One region of the Pantoea sp. C2G6 genome, then DNA from elsewhere that is predicted to be linked to it. Evidence: predicted binding sites of a transcription regulator. Region 1 holds the regulator's gene; each other region holds the start of a gene.
The links. The regulator PurR, encoded in region 1, represses purine synthesis genes. The targets are predictions, from matches to a motif close to CANGCAAACGTTTGCNTG.
Positions count from the first base shown of each region.

Region 2: serA (phosphoglycerate dehydrogenase) is a predicted target of PurR. The motif match lies at 2,210-2,227, and genes of this name have one in related genera.
Region 3: ACCW71_RS16805 (NCS2 family permease) is a predicted target of PurR. The motif match lies at 1,839-1,856, and genes of this name have one in related genera.
Region 4: ACCW71_RS16090 (NCS2 family permease) is a predicted target of PurR. The motif match lies at 1,707-1,724, and genes of this name have one in related genera.

Region 1 covers NZ_JBGMNJ010000001.1:531,075-535,720, reverse strand. The annotation lists gene ACCW71_RS02575 (Grx4 family monothiol glutaredoxin) at 1-332, opposite strand, end outside; gene ACCW71_RS02570 (C40 family peptidase) at 698-1,489, shown strand; gene ACCW71_RS02565 (YnhF family membrane protein) at 1,542-1,631, opposite strand; gene purR (HTH-type transcriptional repressor PurR) at 1,914-2,939, shown strand; gene punR (DNA-binding transcriptional activator PunR) at 2,936-3,841, opposite strand; gene punC (purine nucleoside transporter PunC) at 3,948-4,646, shown strand, end outside.
Region 2 covers NZ_JBGMNJ010000002.1:486,115-490,760, forward strand. The annotation lists gene ACCW71_RS05625 (oxidative stress defense protein) at 1-249, shown strand, start outside; gene ACCW71_RS05630 (LysR family transcriptional regulator ArgP) at 282-1,187, opposite strand; gene rpiA (ribose-5-phosphate isomerase RpiA) at 1,368-2,027, shown strand; gene serA (phosphoglycerate dehydrogenase) at 2,307-3,545, shown strand; gene ACCW71_RS05645 (5-formyltetrahydrofolate cyclo-ligase) at 3,614-4,207, opposite strand; RNA gene ssrS (6S RNA) at 4,294-4,477, opposite strand; gene zapA (cell division protein ZapA) at 4,517-4,646, opposite strand, start outside.
Region 3 covers NZ_JBGMNJ010000014.1:90,289-94,934, forward strand. The annotation lists gene ACCW71_RS16800 (4'-phosphopantetheinyl transferase family protein) at 1-421, shown strand, start outside; gene ACCW71_RS16805 (NCS2 family permease) at 456-1,769, opposite strand; gene yieH (6-phosphogluconate phosphatase) at 1,921-2,580, shown strand; gene ACCW71_RS16815 (acyltransferase) at 2,590-3,585, opposite strand; gene glyQ (glycine--tRNA ligase subunit alpha) at 3,805-4,646, shown strand, end outside.
Region 4 covers NZ_JBGMNJ010000013.1:55,811-60,456, reverse strand. The annotation lists gene ACCW71_RS16095 (Na+/H+ antiporter) at 1-113, opposite strand, end outside; gene ACCW71_RS16090 (NCS2 family permease) at 258-1,607, opposite strand; gene ACCW71_RS16085 (glutathione S-transferase family protein) at 1,955-2,620, opposite strand; gene soxR (redox-sensitive transcriptional activator SoxR) at 2,660-3,145, opposite strand; gene soxS (superoxide response transcriptional regulator SoxS) at 3,246-3,671, shown strand; gene ACCW71_RS16070 (YjcB family protein) at 3,926-4,207, shown strand; gene ACCW71_RS16065 (ATP-grasp fold amidoligase family protein) at 4,261-4,646, opposite strand, start outside.

The DNA of each region.
Region 1 (4,646 bases):
TCTGCTTCTTTAAATTTTTCTGCGGTCTCTTTGATCAGCGACTGCAATTCACCACGCTGTAACATCTCAACGATGATGTCACATCCGCCGACCAGCTCGCCATCGACCCACAGCTGCGGGAAGGTTGGCCAGTTGGCGTATTTCGGCAGCTCTGCACGAATGTCAGGGTTCTGCAGAATATCCACGTAAGCAAAGCGCTCACCACAGGCTGACAGCGCCTGTACCGCCTGAGCAGAGAAACCGCAGCTTGGCAGTTTCGGGGAACCTTTCATATACAGCAGGATCGGGTTTTCTGCGATCTGGCGCTGAATTTTTTCTACAGTACTCATAATTGCCTTCCTTAATTCGTTACTTCGTGTTTGTTTATTGTAGCGACTTCGCCGCGTGACTGAAAACGAGATTTTGCTCACTGCCCGATTAAATGACCCGCATTGCTAAGTTGTGGCAGGCCGGGCATGAATTCTCCTTTATTAACAGCTGGTAACAGTTTAATAATTCGTAATAATTTCGCTGATATAAGAGACTGAAAATGTTCATTTTCAACACTATTATGGCGGCTGCAAAGATTAATAAAAAAAGACATAACAGTTTTTAAAAAAACTGGACTAGAATGGCTTCGGCGCTGATCCTGGATCAGATTATTCTCACCCTTGTCGCGGTGCGTAGTGGCCCTGACAACTCAACTTATCAACGGACTATGCGTTTAATCATTACGCTTTTTATGCTGGCCTTTGCGCAACTGTTCTTTAATGTCGCCGCTGCGTCACCGCACAAGCCGGTGAACCTCAGTACGCATAAAGCAGAGAAAAAGAGTGCGCGTGACGATGAGCGCCGCAAGCGCCGTCCTGTCAAAACAGCGGCGAAAAAGAGTCGCCTCAGCCCGGTTCAGAAAACAAAAACCAAAAAACAGAAAAAAGTTGAACTGACCGCTCAGCAGACCCCCGCTCACAAGACCTCGCTTAAAACCGCCAGCAGCACAAAGAACAAGAAACGCTATGGCCACCAGCGTCCGCTGAAAACCGCCGACCTCAACAGCGCGGAAACCGGCACCATCAAAATGAATAAATCGCACCGTCAGCGCTATCAGAAGGCGCGCGAAACGGCGATGACCAAGCTGATGGGTCAGCTGGGTAAACCCTATCAGTGGGGCGGCACCTCCCCGCATACCGGCTTTGATTGCAGCGGCCTGGTCTGGTACGCCTATAAAGATCTGGTGAAGTTTAAGATCCCGCGCACCGCCAATGAAATGTATCACCTGCGTGACGCCGCACCGATTAAGCGCGAATCGCTGGAAAAAGGGGATCTGGTTTTCTTCCGCATTAACGGTCGCGGTACCGCTGACCACGTCGGCGTTTACCTGGGTAACGGCAAATTTATCCAGTCGCCTCGTACCGGCAAAGATATTCAGATTAGCGCGTTAGGGGAAGATTACTGGCAGCGCCACTACATTGGTGCCCGTCGGGTGATGACGCCAAAAACCATTCGCTGAGTGGATAAACAGCCAGAAAAGAGAGCCGGGGTGAAAACCCCGGCTTTTTTTATCAGTGCAGAATAGCGGTAAAACTAAAGGCTACAATCATCAGCAGGCAGCCGACGGTGGTCATCAACGCCAGTTTAAGATCGGTACTCATTGATTACTCCTTAGTCACACAGTATGTAGGGATATAGCATTTTCCCACAGGGACCGGTAAAAATCTCGTTTTATCCGGTCAGCCTTGTTAGAATCCCGCCTTTGTTGCGCAACGCGCGCAACCCCGATTCCGTTTGCTCGCTTTTCCAGGCGCTATTTACCCGCCAGACGCCTGTTTACCGGCCAGAAAAGAGGCATGATTGCAGGAAAACCCCCTGGGCAGACGCAAACGTTTAACATTACGCTTATCAGCGAGTTAGATAAGCACTGGAGTCCGATTTTCATGGCAACAATCAAAGATGTGGCAAAACGCGCCGGCGTCTCAACGACCACCGTTTCGCACGTCATTAATAAAACGCGCTTTGTGGCGGAAGAGACGCGCAACGCGGTCTGGCAGGCGATTCAGGAGCTGCACTACTCACCCAGCGCCGTGGCGCGCAGCCTGAAGGTGAATCACACCAAAACGCTGGGCCTGCTTGCCACCTCCAGCGAAGCGCCCTATTTCGCTGAAATTATCGAAGCCGTGGAGAATCACTGCTTTGACAAGGGCTACACCCTGATCCTCGGCAATGCCCATAACGATCTGCAAAAACAGCGCGCTTACCTCAGCATGATGGCGCAGAAGCGCGTCGATGGCCTGCTGGTGATGTGCTCTGAATACCCGGACGATCTGCTGAAGATGCTGGAAGAGAACCGTAATATTCCGATGGTGGTGATGGACTGGGGCGAGTCACGCGCCGACTTTACCGACACCGTGCTGGATAATGCCTTCCAGGGCGGCTATCTGGCCGGCCGTTATCTGATTGAGCGCGGCCACCGCGATATTGGTGCTATCCCCGGTCAGATGGAGCGTAACACCGGCGGCGGACGCCATGCCGGTTTTCTGAAAGCGCTGGAAGAAGCGGGGATTCAGCCGCGTCCCGAATGGATCGTGCAGGGTGACTTTGAGCCGGAGTCGGGTTATCAGGCGATGCAGCAGATTCTGTCGCAGAAACAGCGTCCGACCGCGGTGTTCTGTGGCGGCGACATTATGGCGATGGGCGCGATTTGTGCCGCCGACGAGATGGGCCTGCGGGTGCCGCAGGATATTTCGGTGATCGGCTATGACAATGTGCGCAACGCGCGCTATTTCGCCCCGGCCCTGACCACCGTCCATCAGCCGAAAGCCCAGCTGGGTGAGAAAGCGCTGGATATGCTGCTGGACCGTATCACCAGCAAACGCGAAGTGTCACAGACGATTGAAGTGCACCCTACCCTGATTGAACGCCGTTCGGTCGCGGATGGTCCGTTCCGCGACTATCGCCGTTAATCCTCGCTCAGCCACTCCTGATTAAGCGTCTGCGCATCACCCAGGTAGTTCAGCAGCCAGGCGGTTGCCGGGGATGCGCGATCTTCCGCCCAGCTGACGCAGCAGGGGCTGTCAGGAAAGGCCACCGGCAGCGTCAGCTCAACCAGATCGCCGCTGTCGAGCAGCGGTTTCGCCAGATGACCTGGCACCATCGCGACGCACAATCCCGCCAGCAAACAGTCCAGCCCGGTCTGCCATTCCGGTACCACCAGCCGGCGCTGGTTATCCAGCGTCCATGTCATCCGGCGCGGCAGCGCGCGGGAGGTATCCTCCAGCACCAGCGACGGCCAGCTGCGCAGCGTATCTTCATCGATCTGGCTGGCCTGCGTCAGCGGATGATGATGCGCAACCACGCAGCGCCAGTTGAGCTTCCCCATATCGCGGAAGGCGAAACGTCCGCCAACCGGGATCGCCTGGGTCGCGCCAATCGCCACTTCAACCCGGCCATCCGCCAGCGCATCCCAGACGCCGTTAAACACTTCATAGCTGATGTGCAGCTCCATATCGGGGAAATGGCGATAAAAATCTTTCACCAGTTGCCGGGTCCGCTCGGGTTTCACGATGCAGTCAATCGCCAGGCTTAACTGGCCGCGCCAGCCGTTAGCCAGCTGCTGACACTGTCGGCGTGTGGCGAGCATTTTTTTGATGACGCTGCGCCCTTCACGGACAAAATGCTCGCCCGCAGGCGTTAATACCACCTCCCGATGCTGGCGTTCAAACAGCGGCACCGCCAGCCAGGTCTCCAGCTGGCGCACCGTATAGCTGATGGCAGAAGGGACGCGATGCAGCTCCTGCGCCGCCGCGCTGAAACTGCCACCGCGCGCCACTGCGTCAACCACCTCTAATGCATATTCCGACCACATAATCTGCCTTCAAAAATTTTAACAGCAATCGGCAAATATTAGCGTTTCACAGCCGCAAACGCACCTTTTACACTCTGCCGCGTTTATCCTGCAAAATGAGAAGCACATGTTACCGACCAAAGGATTTATGCCCTATCTTGCTCTGCTGAGCATGCTGGGCTTTTTAGCCACTGATATGTACCTGCCCGCCTTCGGTGCGATGCAGCAGACCTTTAACAGCTCGCCGGGTCTGATCAGCGCCAGCCTGAGCCTGTTCCTGGCGGGCTTTGCCTGCGGTCAGCTCTTCTGGGGGCCGCTCTCCGATCGCATCGGGCGCAAGCCGGTGCTGCTGGCCGGGCTGACGCTGTTTGCTGTCGGCTGCGCCGGGATGCTGTGGGTGAGTAATATCTATCTGATGCTGCTGCTGCGTTTTGCGCAGGCGATTGGCGTCTGCGCCGCCGCCGTAAGCTGGCAGGCGCTGGTGGTCGATCGCTATCCGGCGGCGCGCGCCAATAAAGTGTTCGCCACCATCATGCCGCTGGTTGCGCTCTCCCCCGCGCTGGCCCCGCTGCTGGGTGCCTGGCTGATTGGCCATTTCCACTGGCGCTCCATTTTCCTGGTGCTGACCCTGACTGCGGTCGCGCTGATTCTGACCACGTTGCGTCTGCCGGGTGCGCGTCCGGTGGCCGCTGACAAAGGTGCGCAGCCAGGTTTTCTCTCGCTGGTGAAATCCCGGATTTACAGCGGTAACGTTCTGATCTATTCCGCCTGTTCCGCCAGCTTTTTTGCCTGGCTGACCGGTTCGCCCTTTATTCTGGCCGATCTG
Region 2 (4,646 bases), on a different contig from region 1:
GCGCGTAAGGCCGCGATTAAAAATGCGATTCAGCAGGCCTCGCAGCTGGCTGAGGGCTTTAACGCGAAGCTGGGATCGATCTACAGCATCCGTTATCAGGTCGCCAACTATCAGCCGATGCCGATGAACCGCATGTTTAAGGCCTCCGCTGCCCCGGAGACTTCGGCACAGGAAACCTACGATCAGCAGAGCATTAACTTTGACGATCAGGTTGATGTGGTGTTTGAGCTGAAACCCGCGACGCCATAAAGCAAAACGGGGCGCAGGCCCCGTTTTTATTTTCAGGCTGCGACCTCATCCTGACGCAGAACCCGATGACCATGCGCAATCAGCGCGTCGGTCACCCGCCGCATCAGCCGGCTCTCCGGCGCAAAACGGTGCCAGTAAAGCATCCGGCGCTGGCAGAGGCCCGGCGTTAAATCGATCAGCTCACCGCTCGCCAGTTCACGCTCAATCTGCAAGTGCGGGATCATGCAGCAGGTCGAACCCTGTCGCGCCATCTGCACAAAGGCTTCAGAAGAGTTCACGATATGGCAGGGCACGCTGCCAGGTGAGAGATCAAAATTCTGTTGCAGGAACGCCTGATGCATATCATCAAGGTGGTCAAAGGCCACCGCAGGCGCTTTCAGCAGGGCAGAGCGGGTGACGCCGTTGGGGAAAAAGCGATCGGCGAAGTCGCGCGACGCCACAAACAGATAGTCGAGCGCGCCGAGCTGATCCACCAGACAGCTTGGCAGCGGCTGAGGCTGAATACTCACCGCTCCCACCACTTCACCGCGCCGCAGACGTTCCTGGGTGCGGGTCTCATCTTCAACCTGTAAATTCAGGCGCACCGGCGAATCAGCCAGCACATCCTTGAGCGCCGGCAGCAGCCAGGTCGCCAGACTGTCGGCGTTAACCGCCAGCGAGAGCAGCAGCGGGGTGGTGCCGCTGTTCTCATCGCCCAGCCACTCCTCCTCCAGCAACTCCACCTGATGCAGCAACGCCAGCAGTTTCTGACCCTGTTCGGTCGGACGCGGCGGCACGGTGCGCACCAGCAGCGGCTGACCAAACAGGTTCTCCAGCTGCTTAATACGCTGTGAAACCGCCGACTGGGTGATACACAATTTTTGTGCGGCACGTTCAAATCCGCGTTCACGAATCACTGAATCCAGCGCCTGAAGCGTTCGATAATCCGGGCGTTTCATTGTTCTTCTCTCTCCTTCAGGGTGGACGTTACTATGCCACAAAAGTGTCACCGCGGAGGGCACTCCTTTTTTGTGGGCTGGCTTCCAAAGCGATAAATCGATGACGGTCAGCCGCGCATTTTCAGCGGGCCTTGTTTTATACTACGCGCACTTCGTTGTCGCACAGGTTTTAAACATACCATGACCCAGGATGAACTGAAAAAAGCCGTTGGCTGGGCTGCACTCGATTATGTGCAACCTGGAACCGTTGTTGGCGTGGGCACCGGATCGACCGCTGCTCACTTTATCGATGCGCTTGCCACGGTCAGGCACAAGATTGAGGGAACAGTCTCCAGCTCGGATGCGTCAACCCAGAAGCTGAAAAGCCTGGGCATTCAGGTGTTCGATCTTAACGAGATTGATGAGCTGTCGATCTATGTTGATGGTGCGGATGAGATCAACCCGCAGATGCAGATGATCAAAGGCGGCGGCGCGGCGCTGACGCGCGAGAAGATTGTGGCGGCGGTGGCGCAGACCTTTATCTGTATCGCAGACGCCTCAAAAGAGGTCGACGTGCTGGGACGTTTCCCGCTGCCGGTTGAGGTGATCCCGATGGCGCGCAGTTATGTGGCGCGTGAGCTGGTCAAAATGGGCGGCCTGCCTGAGTATCGTCAGAATGTGGTCACGGATAACGGCAACGTCATCCTGGATGTCTACAACCTGCGAATTCTCGATCCCATTGAGCTGGAAAAAACCATTAACGCCTTGCCGGGCGTGGTCACCGTCGGTCTGTTTGCGGCACGCGGTGCCGATATTGCCCTGATTGGCGGACCGGATGGGGTTAAAACCATCAAAAAATGATCTGTCCGGCGTCGCCCGGACGCCGGTTATTTTTACCTGCAAATCATCTTTTCTCCGCGGGGTGAAATTTGGTGACTTATGTCACATAAGCGTCATCCACCTCCGGTTCGTTCTTCCATCATCACCGACCTCATGATTTTGTCCGGCAATGTGCGGTTGCCAGGCTGTGGCGTGCTGGCAGCCGGGCAATCGTTTGTATTGCCCGACGCGAATTTTTTGATATTTTGACAGAAGGCTGGCTTATGGTACTCCTCATTGAATGCTGAATAGGATTGGGAAATGGCAAAGGTATCACTGGAAAAAGATAAGATTAAGTTCCTGCTGGTGGAAGGTGTCCATCAGAGCGCGCTGGAGAACCTGCGGGCTGCGGGCTACACCAACATCGAATTCCACAAAGGCGCGCTGGACTCCGATGCGTTAAAAGCATCGATCCGCGATGCCCACTTTATCGGTATCCGTTCCCGCTCCCAGCTCACTGAGGAGATTTTCGCGGCGGCTGAGAAGCTGGTCGCCGTTGGCTGTTTCTGTATCGGTACCAACCAGGTCGATCTCCAGGCGGCAGCGCGCCGCGGTATTCCGGTGTTCAACGCGCCGTTCTCGAATACCCGCTCGGTGGCGGAACTGGTGATTGGTGAGATGCTACTGATGCTGCGCGGCATCCCGGAAGCCAACGCCAAAGCACACCGCGGCATCTGGAACAAGAACGCCAAAGGCTCGTTTGAAGCGCGTGGTAAAAAACTCGGCATCATCGGTTATGGCCATATCGGGATGCAGCTGGGCGTGCTGGCAGAGAGCCTGGGGATGCATGTTTTCTTTTACGATATTGAAAACAAGCTGCCGCTGGGTAACGCCACCCAGGTTCGCCATCTGGCCGACCTGCTCAATATGAGCGACGTTGTCAGCCTGCACGTGCCGGAAACCGTGTCGACGCAGGATATGATCGGTGCGGAGCAGCTGGCGCAGATGAAGCCTGGCGCGCTACTGATTAACGCCTCGCGCGGTACGGTGGTGGATATTCCGGCATTGTGTGAGGCGCTGGCCAGCAAGCAGGTGGGCGGCGCGGCTATCGACGTCTTCCCGGTCGAGCCAGCCACCAACAGCGATCCCTTTATCTCTCCGCTGAGCGAGTTCGATAACGTGATCCTGACACCGCACATTGGCGGCTCGACGGAAGAAGCGCAGGAGAACATCGGTATTGAAGTGGCAGGCAAGCTGGCGAAATACTCCGATAACGGTTCAACACTCTCCGCGGTTAACTTCCCGGAAGTATCACTGCCGATCCATGGTGCCAGCGCCAGTCGTCTGCTGCACATCCACGAAAACCGTCCTGGCGTGCTGACCGCCATTAACCAGATTTTCGCCGAGCAGGGCATCAACATTGCCGCTCAGTATCTGCAAACCTCGCCGTTTATGGGCTATGTGGTTATCGACATTGATGCTGAGCCGGAAGTGGCTGACAAAGCCTTGCAGCTGATGAAGGCGATTCCGGGCACCATCCGCGCCCGCCTGCTTTACTAAGCGATATCTACCGCAGGTGGCGCTGATAGCACCCCCTGCGGTGGCTGCAAAGTCTCCGATCTGCTCTTCTACTCCCACTGCCAGAGTCTGGACGGCGTCAGTACCGCCGGCAAAGGCACATCCCACTCAGCCACCGGCAGGCTCTCCACCCGCTGACAATCATGCGCCAGACCCACCGGCAGAAAACCGTGCTGCCGCCAGTTATGCAGTGTGCGATCGTAGAAGCCACCGCCCATTCCCAGCCGTTGTCCCTGCTGATCAAAGGCCACCAGTGGCACCATCATCACATCCAGCTGATCCAGGGTGATCAATTGCCGGATGTCCAGCGGTGGCTCAGGAATACGCAGTTTATTGCGCACCAGTTGGGTGTCGGGAGAGTAGCGCAGGAACAGCAGATTACCGGGTGAGAAGGGGTGTAAAACCGGCAGAAAGATCGTTTTTTTCTGATGCCAGAGTCGGGCGATCAGCGGGCGGGTATTGAGTTCACCATCAACCGACAGAAACAGCGCGATGTTATCGGCCGCCGCCAGCGGGGCGTAATTGAGAGCGTGTTCAGCGAGTTGTTCTGCCGCCAGCGCCTGCTGCTCATCGGTTAAGGCCCGACGCAGATGGCGCACATGCTGGCGTATCGCCTGACGTTGTGTCATTGAAGGTTCAGACATGATTTCCCCGCCCGATAAGTCGCCTGGCAGCCACTATAACATGTCGATCAGGGGAAAAAAGCAGGACTACCAGAACTACAGGAAGGGAGATCTCCGAGATGCCGCCGTAGGCTGTAACCCTTGAACCCTTGGTTCAAGGTGAACATGCCGTCACAACCATCAGGCTTCTCGGACGAACCGAGCATGCTCACAGGTTGTGGAGCGTCACATTCTGTTTTTTTGAAATATCGGCTCAGGGGACTGGCCCACATGCAAACATCTCAGAGAAAATTTACCTCACCGTTACCGTGACAAAGTAACCATGAAGTTTTATTCGAACTTCGCACCCTCACGTTCAGAGATGCGACCCTGCTCAACCAGTGCCTGTTCAATCGTCTGCTGCAACATACGGATACGCTGTTCCATATTAGCAGCATAATCGCGCGTTTTCACTTTCTCT
Region 3 (4,646 bases), on a different contig from region 1:
GCGCAGCCGCCAGACGCAGGAGCAGCTGCTTCAGGGGTTAACCTCCGGCGAAATTGCCTGGGTCAACGCCCAGCAGGATTTTGCCGAAGCGGTGACGCAAATCTGGACGCTGCGCCAGAGCATCCTTAAGCTGACAGGCGAGGGCGATCAGGGGCTGGATTCGCTGCGGCTGCTGCCGGGCGCAGGCCGGCTGCGTTCATCCTTCAATCCCGACATTCAGGTGATCTGCGATGCGGAGCCGATGCTGGTCTGGTCCTGCGCGCTCTCGCCCGCCGCCCGGAGTCTGCATCTGTGGGAAATGGACAATACGCTACAGTGGCGCGCACTACGCGAAGTGGAGATGGGGAAATCGGATGTCGGGCCACACGCCCTGCGGCTGACCAGCCTGCCCGCTGAACGCAGCGCGCATCCTGAAGTCTGAAAACGCCGCAGCCGGTGGGCTGCGGCGCTCTGTATTAATGCGCGTCGATAAAAACAATCTTCAGCACAAACAGCAGGGCGACAATCACCACGCACGGGCTGATTTCACGCCAGCGTCCGGTGCCCAGCTTCATCACGCAGTAAGCGATAAAACCCAGCGCAATCCCTTCGGTGATCGAGAAACTGAACGGCATCATCGCAGCGGTAACAAAAGCAGGCACCGCTTCGGTTAAGTCATCCCAGTGCACGCGCGACAGGCTGGCGGTCATTAATACCCCAACATAGATCAGCGCGCCCGCGGCGGCGTAGGCGGGCACCATCGCCGCCAGCGGTGACAGGAACATCACCAGCAGGAACAGCAGGCCGGTCACTACCGCCATCAGGCCGGTACGACCGCCGATCGCCACGCCGGAGGTGCTCTCAATATAGGCGGTTACTGACGAGGTACCCGCCAGCGCACCACTCACCGAACTGATACTGTCGACATAGAGCGCCTGCTGCATGCGCGGAAAGGTGCCGGTCTCGTCGGTCAGGCCCGCTTTGTCGGTGACGCCGATCAGCGTGCCGGAGGAGTCGAACAGATTGACCAGCATAAAGGAGAAGATCACCCCAGCCATACCGATGTTAAACGCGCCTTTAATATCCACCTGGCCGACCACCGACGTAATCGCGGGCGGGGCCGAGAACAGGCCGACAAACTTCACGTCGCCCAGCATCCAGCCGATGGCGGTGGTGATCACCATCGAGATCAGCACGGCGGCGTGGATATTACGCGATGCCAGAATGGCGATAATAAAGAAGCCCAGCGCGCCCAGCAGCACGCTGTGTGAGGTCAGATTGCCCACCGCCACCAGCGTATCGGGATTCGGCACGATGATACCGGCGTTTTTCAGCCCCATCATGGCGATAAACAGCCCGATACCGGCGGTAATACCCACGCGCAGGCTGACGGGAATATTGGCTATCATCCAGTAGCGAACCCGCAGCAGCGTCAGGATCAGCAGCCCTACCGCGCCCCAGAAGATTGCGCCCATCCCGACCTGCCAGGAGTAGCCCATCGCCCCGACCACCACAAAGGCGAAAAAGGCGTTCAGCCCCATTGCTGGCGCCAGCGCCACCGGCAGATTGGCGAACAGCCCCATCAGAATACTGCCGAACGCGGCAATCAGGCAGGTGGTGACAAACACGGCCTGGGTATCCATCCCGGCCACGCCGAGGATCTGCGGATTGACGAAGACGATATAGACCATCGTCAGAAAAGTGGTGATACCCGCGATCACTTCGGTACGCACCGTGGTGCCATGTTCATGCAGCCTGAAGATGCGCTGCAAAAGGCCTTGCTTGCTCATGCCATCCATCCAGAAGAAAAAATCATCGGCGCGTATCCTGGCGATTTTATCGGGCCAATACAATGATTTTTCGCAACCGTTTGCCACTCTCGCAATCTGCGCTCAGTGCGGTAGAGTGTGGAGCGCCCCTTCATGCAAAGGAAAGAGTCTGATGTCAGTAGAATGTGTCTTTTTTGATTGCGATGGCACGCTGGTGGACAGTGAACTGCTCTGCACCCAGGCCTATGTCAACACCTTCGCCCGTTACGGCCTTGAGCTGTCGCTGCAACAGATGTTTGAGCAGTACAAAGGCGTCAAACTCTACGACATCATTCGTGATGTCGGTGAGGCGCACCAGGTTACATTGCCGATGGAAGAGGTGGAAACCGCCTATCGGGCCGAGGTGGCGCGTCTGTTCGATGAACAGTTGCAGCCGATTGCCGGTGCGAAAGCGCTGGTGGAGCAGATCAGGGTGCCGATGTGCGTGGTGTCGAACGGTACGGTGAAAAAGATGCAGCACTCGCTGGGCTTAACCGGCATGCTGCCGCTGTTTGCCGATCGCCTCTACAGCGGCTATGACATTCTGCACTGGAAGCCCGATCCGGAGCTGATGTATCACGCGGCGGAACAGATGCAGGTGCCGATTGAGCGCTGTATTCTGGTGGATGATTCTGAAGCGGGCGCCCGCGCCGGGATCGCCGCCGGAATCCCGGTGTTCTACTACTGCGCCGATGCGCATAACCCCGAACTCGATCATCCGCTGGTCACGCGATTCGACAACATGGCGGAACTGCCCGCGCTGTGGCGCGCCCGCGGCTGGCAGCTGGTGTAGCACCGCCGGTCAGCTGACGAAGTGACGTTTATCGATGCGTTTCAGCGCTATCGCCAGCAGCAGACTGCCGCCCAGCGTCAGGCCAAAGACCCAGGGCAGGTCGAGCCACGGCCGCGACATGTCATCGTAGTGATGGGTGCGCAGATAGTGGATAAACAGCGCGTGGAAGCCGTAGATCGGCAGGGAATAGCGGGCAATCAGCGCTAAACCGGGCAGCGTGCGCTGGTTCAGCGCGTTTTTAAACACCAGCAGCAGGCTGATCGCCGCGATAAACACCAGCGGCCCGCAGTAGAGATACCAGGTATCGTTAAAGGCTCCGTTGACGATCAGCGCCTTTTTCGTCCCCAGCGTGATGCCAATTACACAGGCGATAAACAGCCCGGCGGCCAGCGGCGTCAGGCCGCGCTTCGCCGTCTCCATGGTGCCAATCGCCCGTCCCAGCAGCGCGTAGAGCAAGTAGTAGATGCTGTCGCCGCTGACATAGAGATTCACCGGCAGAAAGTGAAACGGCCCCAGCGACTGGCTGACGGTGTTCGGATTGGCGAGCACCACCAGCACCAGCACCAGCAGCGCCACATAACGCGCCTGCACCGTTTTCACCTGAATCAGCGGCGAAAACAGATAGATGCCGATCAGCGCAAAGAAGAACCACAGGTGATAAAACACCGGCTTCTGCAACATCTTCAGAATCGAGCGCCCTTCGCTGATTGGCGTCAGCCAGGTGATGTAGGCCAGCGACACCGCGCTGTAGAACAGCAGGCAGAGCACCAGCCGGAGCATATGGCGCGGCTGAGCGCTGCGCTCACCAAAAAAGAGGTAGCCGGAGATCATAAAAAACAGCGGCACGCAGACGCGCGACGCGGAGTTCAGCAGGTTAGCCACATCCCAGGCGGCACCGGTCACCGCCATCGGTCCGGTGATATACCAGGTGGTGGTGTGGATGACGATCACCATCAGGCAGGCGACCGCGCGTAAATTATCGATCCAGTAAATCTTTTGCGGCATGGCGTCCTCTTGCGCATCGCTTCGTGCGCAAAAGGGTAGTCAAAGGCGACGGCAGCAACAACCACCGCCCGCAGGATTCGGAGCCATCTGTACGTCAGCGCCCTGCACCACCGCGAAACGCGCCGGTCGCGGCTGGGATTTACGGCTGCACATCGCGCGGTCAAAGGGTATACTGTCGGCCTCTTTTTTTAATCTAACCGAAGCGCGTGCACACTCAACATGCAAAAGTTTGATACCAAGACCTTTCAGGGCCTGATCCTGACCTTGCAGGATTACTGGGCGCGTCAGGGCTGCACCATTGTCCAACCGCTGGACATGGAAGTGGGCGCTGGCACTTCACATCCGATGACCTGCCTGCGGGCACTCGGCCCGGAGCCGATCGCCGCTGCCTACGTGCAGCCATCACGCCGTCCTACCGACGGTCGCTACGGTGAAAACCCGAACCGTCTGCAACACTATTACCAGTTCCAGGTGATCATCAAACCCTCACCAGACAACATTCAGGAGCTCTATCTCGGCTCACTGAAAGAGCTGGGCATGGACCCGACGGTGCATGATATTCGCTTTGTGGAAGATAACTGGGAAAACCCGACGCTGGGTGCCTGGGGACTCGGCTGGGAAGTGTGGCTCAACGGCATGGAAGTGACGCAGTTCACCTACTTCCAGCAGGTGGGCGGCCTGGAATGTAAGCCGGTGACTGGCGAGATCACCTACGGTCTGGAGCGTCTGGCGATGTATATCCAGGGCGTCGACAGCGTCTACGATCTGGTCTGGAGCGACGGCCCGCTGGGTAAAACCACCTACGGCGACGTCTTCCATCAGAACGAAGTGGAGCAGTCCACCTATAACTTCGAATACGCCGACGTCGACTTCCTCTTTACCTGCTTTGAGCAGTACGAGAAAGAAGCACAGCATCTGCTGGCGCTGGAAAAACCGCTGCCACTGCCCGCCTATGAACGCATTCTGAAAGCGGCGCACAGCTTTAACCTGCTGGATGCCCGTAAAGCGATCTCGGTAACGGAGCGTCAGCGCTATATTCTGCGCATTCGTACTCTGACCAA
Region 4 (4,646 bases), on a different contig from region 1:
CCCGCGGCGATCTGGACCAGCGGCAAGGGGATCTGAAAAGGCAGAATACGAGCCGCGACGCCTGACAGCGACACGACCAGCGTCATGATGAGAATAGTAAAAAAGATTTCCATGCTTTCCTTAGGCGTCGTTTCTTTCACTCATTGTCTGAGCGCTAAAGTGTAAAACAAACCGGCAGGAAGATGGTCAGCTTCGCGTGCGACGCGGGGAAAAAAGTGGAAAATACCGGACGCGCCGCGGCACGCCCGGTCAGACAGTCAGATCGCCCAGCCACCGGCGTAAAACGCCACCAGCGCAGCGGCAATCACCACGGTGCCGACATTGAGCTTACGCCATTCACCGGCAAACAGTCGCCCCACCACCAGGCTGGCGAAGCCGATCATAATGCCGGTCACAATGTTACAGGTCAGCACGATAATCACCGCGGTTAACAGGCCCGACATCGCATCGACAAAATCATTAAAGTCGATTTTCGCCACGTTGCTGAGCATCAGCAGCCCCACATACATCAGGGCTGGTGCGGTGGCGTAGGCGGGCACCAGATAAGCCAGCGGCGACATAAACAGGATCAGCAGAAACAGCAGGCCGACCACAATCGCGGTCAGACCGGTTTTACCGCCCGCCGCGGTTCCCGCCGCCGATTCGATATAGACCGCCGCCGGCGACGCGCCAACCAGACCGGCAAACAGGCTGCTGAGGGAGTCGGTGGTCAGCGCCCGGCCACCGTTGATAATCTGGCCCTGCTTATCCAGCAGGTTCGCCTGACCCGCCACGGCGCGAATGGTGCCGGTGGCGTCAAACACCGCCGTCATCACCAGCGCCAGCACGCTTGGCAGCACCACCGGCTGCATCGCCCCCACAATATCCAGGCTGAACAGCAGCGACTGACCGCCAGCATCCCGCAGGCTCGGCAGCGCGAACAGCCCCTGATAAGTCACCGCCGGATCGAAGATCAGCCCGAGCAGCGAAATCGCGATAATCGTCAGCAGAATGCCGCCCGGCACCCGCCGCTTCTCCAGGCCAAAAATCGCCGCCAGCCCCAGCAGCGTCATCATCACCGGGAAGGTGGTGAAGTGACCCAGCGCCACCGGCAGACCCGGTGCCGGGTTTTTTATCACCAGGCCGACGCCATCCGCCGCGATCAGCAGCAGAAACAGGCCAATCCCGACGCCGGTGCCGTGCGCCACGCCCATCGGCAGGTTACGCAGGATCCAGGCGCGTATGCCGGTTACCGAGATCAGGGTAAACAGCAGGCCCATCAGGAACACCGCCCCCAGCGCCACTGGCACGCTGATGTGCTGACCCAGCACCAGGCTGAACGCGGTAAAGGCGGTCAGCGAGATGGCGCAGCCAATCGCCATCGGCAGGTTGGCCCACAGCCCCATAATGATTGAGCCAAAGCTGGCGACCAGACAGGTGGCGACAAATACCGCGGAGGGGGAAAAGCCCGCTTTGCCGAGCATCCCCGGCACCACGATCACCGAGTAGACCATCGCCAGAAAGGTGGTGAGTCCGGCCAGAATTTCCTGACGCACGCTGCTGCCACGCAGGGATATGGAGAACCAGGCGTCCAGTTTTCCACTGGCCGGGCGTGATTCAGTTGACATAGTTGAGCCTCAAAAATTTTTGTTGTGTGAAATGCGCTGCGGCCCTCGCGCTCCCTGGAATTAGCGGGTAAACGTGACGGACTGGCCGGGCTAAGCCGCCAGGCAAACGTTTACCTTGCCGCAGATAGTTGGCCGTCAATCGACCGCCAGATAAAAAGGCAAACGATTATCCGGCCTTTACCGGCACATTTTCAACTGTCAGAGGGAGATTATTCAGCATAAAGATCAGGCGCGGGCCACGGCAGAGGCGGCGGAACCGGGCTGGCGTCCTGAAATCACAGATATTTTTGCGGCAGTGGACAGCGGCGCAGCCGGGATAAAACCGGGTGCGCCGGACGAAGAGAGCGTTAACCCGGCAGAGAAATTTCACCGCCCTGGGCGATGGCCCGCTGCCAGGCGGCGCGCTGCTGCACGGTTTGCAGCCACTGCTCCGTGGCGGGCATCTGGGCTAAACCGGCTCGTCGCGCCAGCGCCAGCAGGGGGAAGCTCATCTGAACATCGGCGATGGTGAGGCGCTGACCGGCAAACCACGGATTCGCCGCCAGATGCTGTTCGATCATCTGCATATGGGGCTTCAGCTGTTTATCGATAAAGGCTTTCTGCACCCCTTTACCAAATGCCGCCCCCACCGGACGCAGCAGCCACGGCACCGGCGCTTTGCCCATCTGACCAAAGATCAGCTTCATCACCAGCAGCGGCATCAGCGACCCTTCGGCGTAGTGCAGCCAGTAACGACACTGCAAACGCGCCTCTTCATCGGTGACGGTCAGCCGCGATTCATGGTCATATTTCTCTGCCAGGTATTCGAGGATGGCACCCGACTCCGCCACCACCCGGTTTCCGTCGGTGATCACCGGGGATTTGCCCAGCGGATGGACCTTTTTAAGCGCCTCCGGTGCCAGCATGGTCGGTTCGCGCTGATAGCGCTTAATCTGGTACGGCACTTCCAGCTCTTCCAGCAGCCACAGCACCCGCTGCGAGCGCGATTGTTCAAGATGGTGAACGGTGATCATCATGATTCCCTGTGTTTTAACCTCCCTCCAGTATAGACGTCACTCCGCGTCAGGATGTTTATCGTCCTGTTCCGGGTCGAGCAGCACCGCGCCGGAACCCTGCTGACCCAGCCGGTCGCCGGGATTGCGCAGCGGGCAGTCGCGCATCGACAAACAGCCGCAGCCAATACAGCCATCCAGGTCATTGCGCAGGCGGGTCAGGGTTTCAATGCGCTTGTCCAGCTCCTCGCGCCAGTGCTGCGTCAGCGCGTCCCACTCCAGCGTCGACATCCGCTTATTGGGCGGGATATGGTCCAGGCTCTCGCTGACCGTTGCCAGCGGGATGCCAATACGCTGGGCAATCTTGATAATGGCGACGCGCCGCAGCACGTCACGGCTGTAACGCCGCTGATTGCCGCTGTTGCGGCTGCTGAAAATCAGCCCTTTGGTTTCATAGAAGTGCAGCGCCGAGACCGCCACACCGCTGCGGCGCGCCACTTCACCCGGCGTTAACACCGGTTTGGGATAGTTGCGTTCTTTTTTCATCAGGCTCTTTACCTCAAGTTAACTTGAGGAATTATACTCGCTCTCCATCAAAACGACTAAACTCCCTTTATCACTGATTAAGCACCAGAAGGATGAGGCCATGATGCAAGAAGAGATCATTCATTCCCTGACGCACTGGATTGACGAGAACCTCGATAAAAGCCTGTCGATAGATGAGGTGGCCGCCAAATCGGGCTACTCGAAATGGCATCTGCAACGTATGTTCCGTACCGTGACGAAACAGACGCTGGGTGGATATATTCGTGAGCGCCGTCTGACGCTGGCCGCGGAGGCGCTCTGCCAGACGCAGCGTCCGGTGTTTGATATTGCGATGCAGTATGGCTATGACTCGCAGCAGACCTTCTCCCGCGTGTTCCGTCGTCAGTTTTCCCAGACGCCTACCGCCTACCGTCACGCCATGCGCCGTCAGGCGATTCAGCGCCCTCGCCTGCTGAACTATGGCCGCAGCGACGGCATGGCCAGCTTCACCCAGCGCACCACTGGCGAGTGCTGTCCGGTCCGTTAAACGTCAGCTGCGCCCCTTCGCGGGCGCAGCGGGCTGAATGCTCCGCTTTTCTTTCTGCTCAGCTCTTCCCCCGCCCCGATCTGCCATACCAGAGTCAAATTTTGTTCAATATTTAAGAAACCGCTGATATAATGTGACCCAAGTCACACTTTGAACCTGGGTTGACGGCGGAAAAGGACTCCCTGACACACTTTTGCGCCGCCGGTGATGTCCGCAGCTTGTCAGGAATACTTACTGATATTGAGGTCCGGCCGATGGCTACGTTAACCGCCAGTCTGTTTGTTATGCGTTGGGAGTTGCTGAGCGCAGTGATGATGTTTTTCGCCAGCACCCTGAAAACGAAACTTCGCCAGGAGAGCCGTCACGTGATGGCCTTTATGTGTGGTGGAATCGGTTTAGGCATGACCTGCTGGTTTGTCACCGGCCTGATGGGGATTACCCTGAGCATGGCTGACCTGCATAACTTCCTGGCTATCTCCAGGCACGCCTTTATTGACGCGATGAGCCAGGCGCCCGCTGACTGGCCGATGCCCTGATTTTGCGCATAAAAAACCCCGCGAAGCGGGGTTTTTTATATTGCTGTGTGTGCTTAAATTTTCTTCAACATGGCAGGGATATTCACATCCTGCACTGTCACGCCCGGGCTCTGCGTTCCGCGGCGGTCCTGAATCCACATATCTCCCATCATCTGATTTAAACCGCGATCTAAGCCGGTTACCAGCCCTGCACCTGGGGTGAAGGTCAGCTCGCCGAAGTAAATCTGTTCGTCATGGATATACCAGTCCACACGCACATAGTCGAAATCACTGGCCAGCTTTTTACTCAGTTCGAGCGCCTGCTCCAGTGACGGCAGTATCGGTGAGACATCCAGCCCGGTGTCACGAATTTTGTGATAAGCCTCATTGAGGTTATTCACGTAGAAATTCATCGACAGCAGCGGCTGACAGCGGTTGTAGATCACCTGCAACACATATT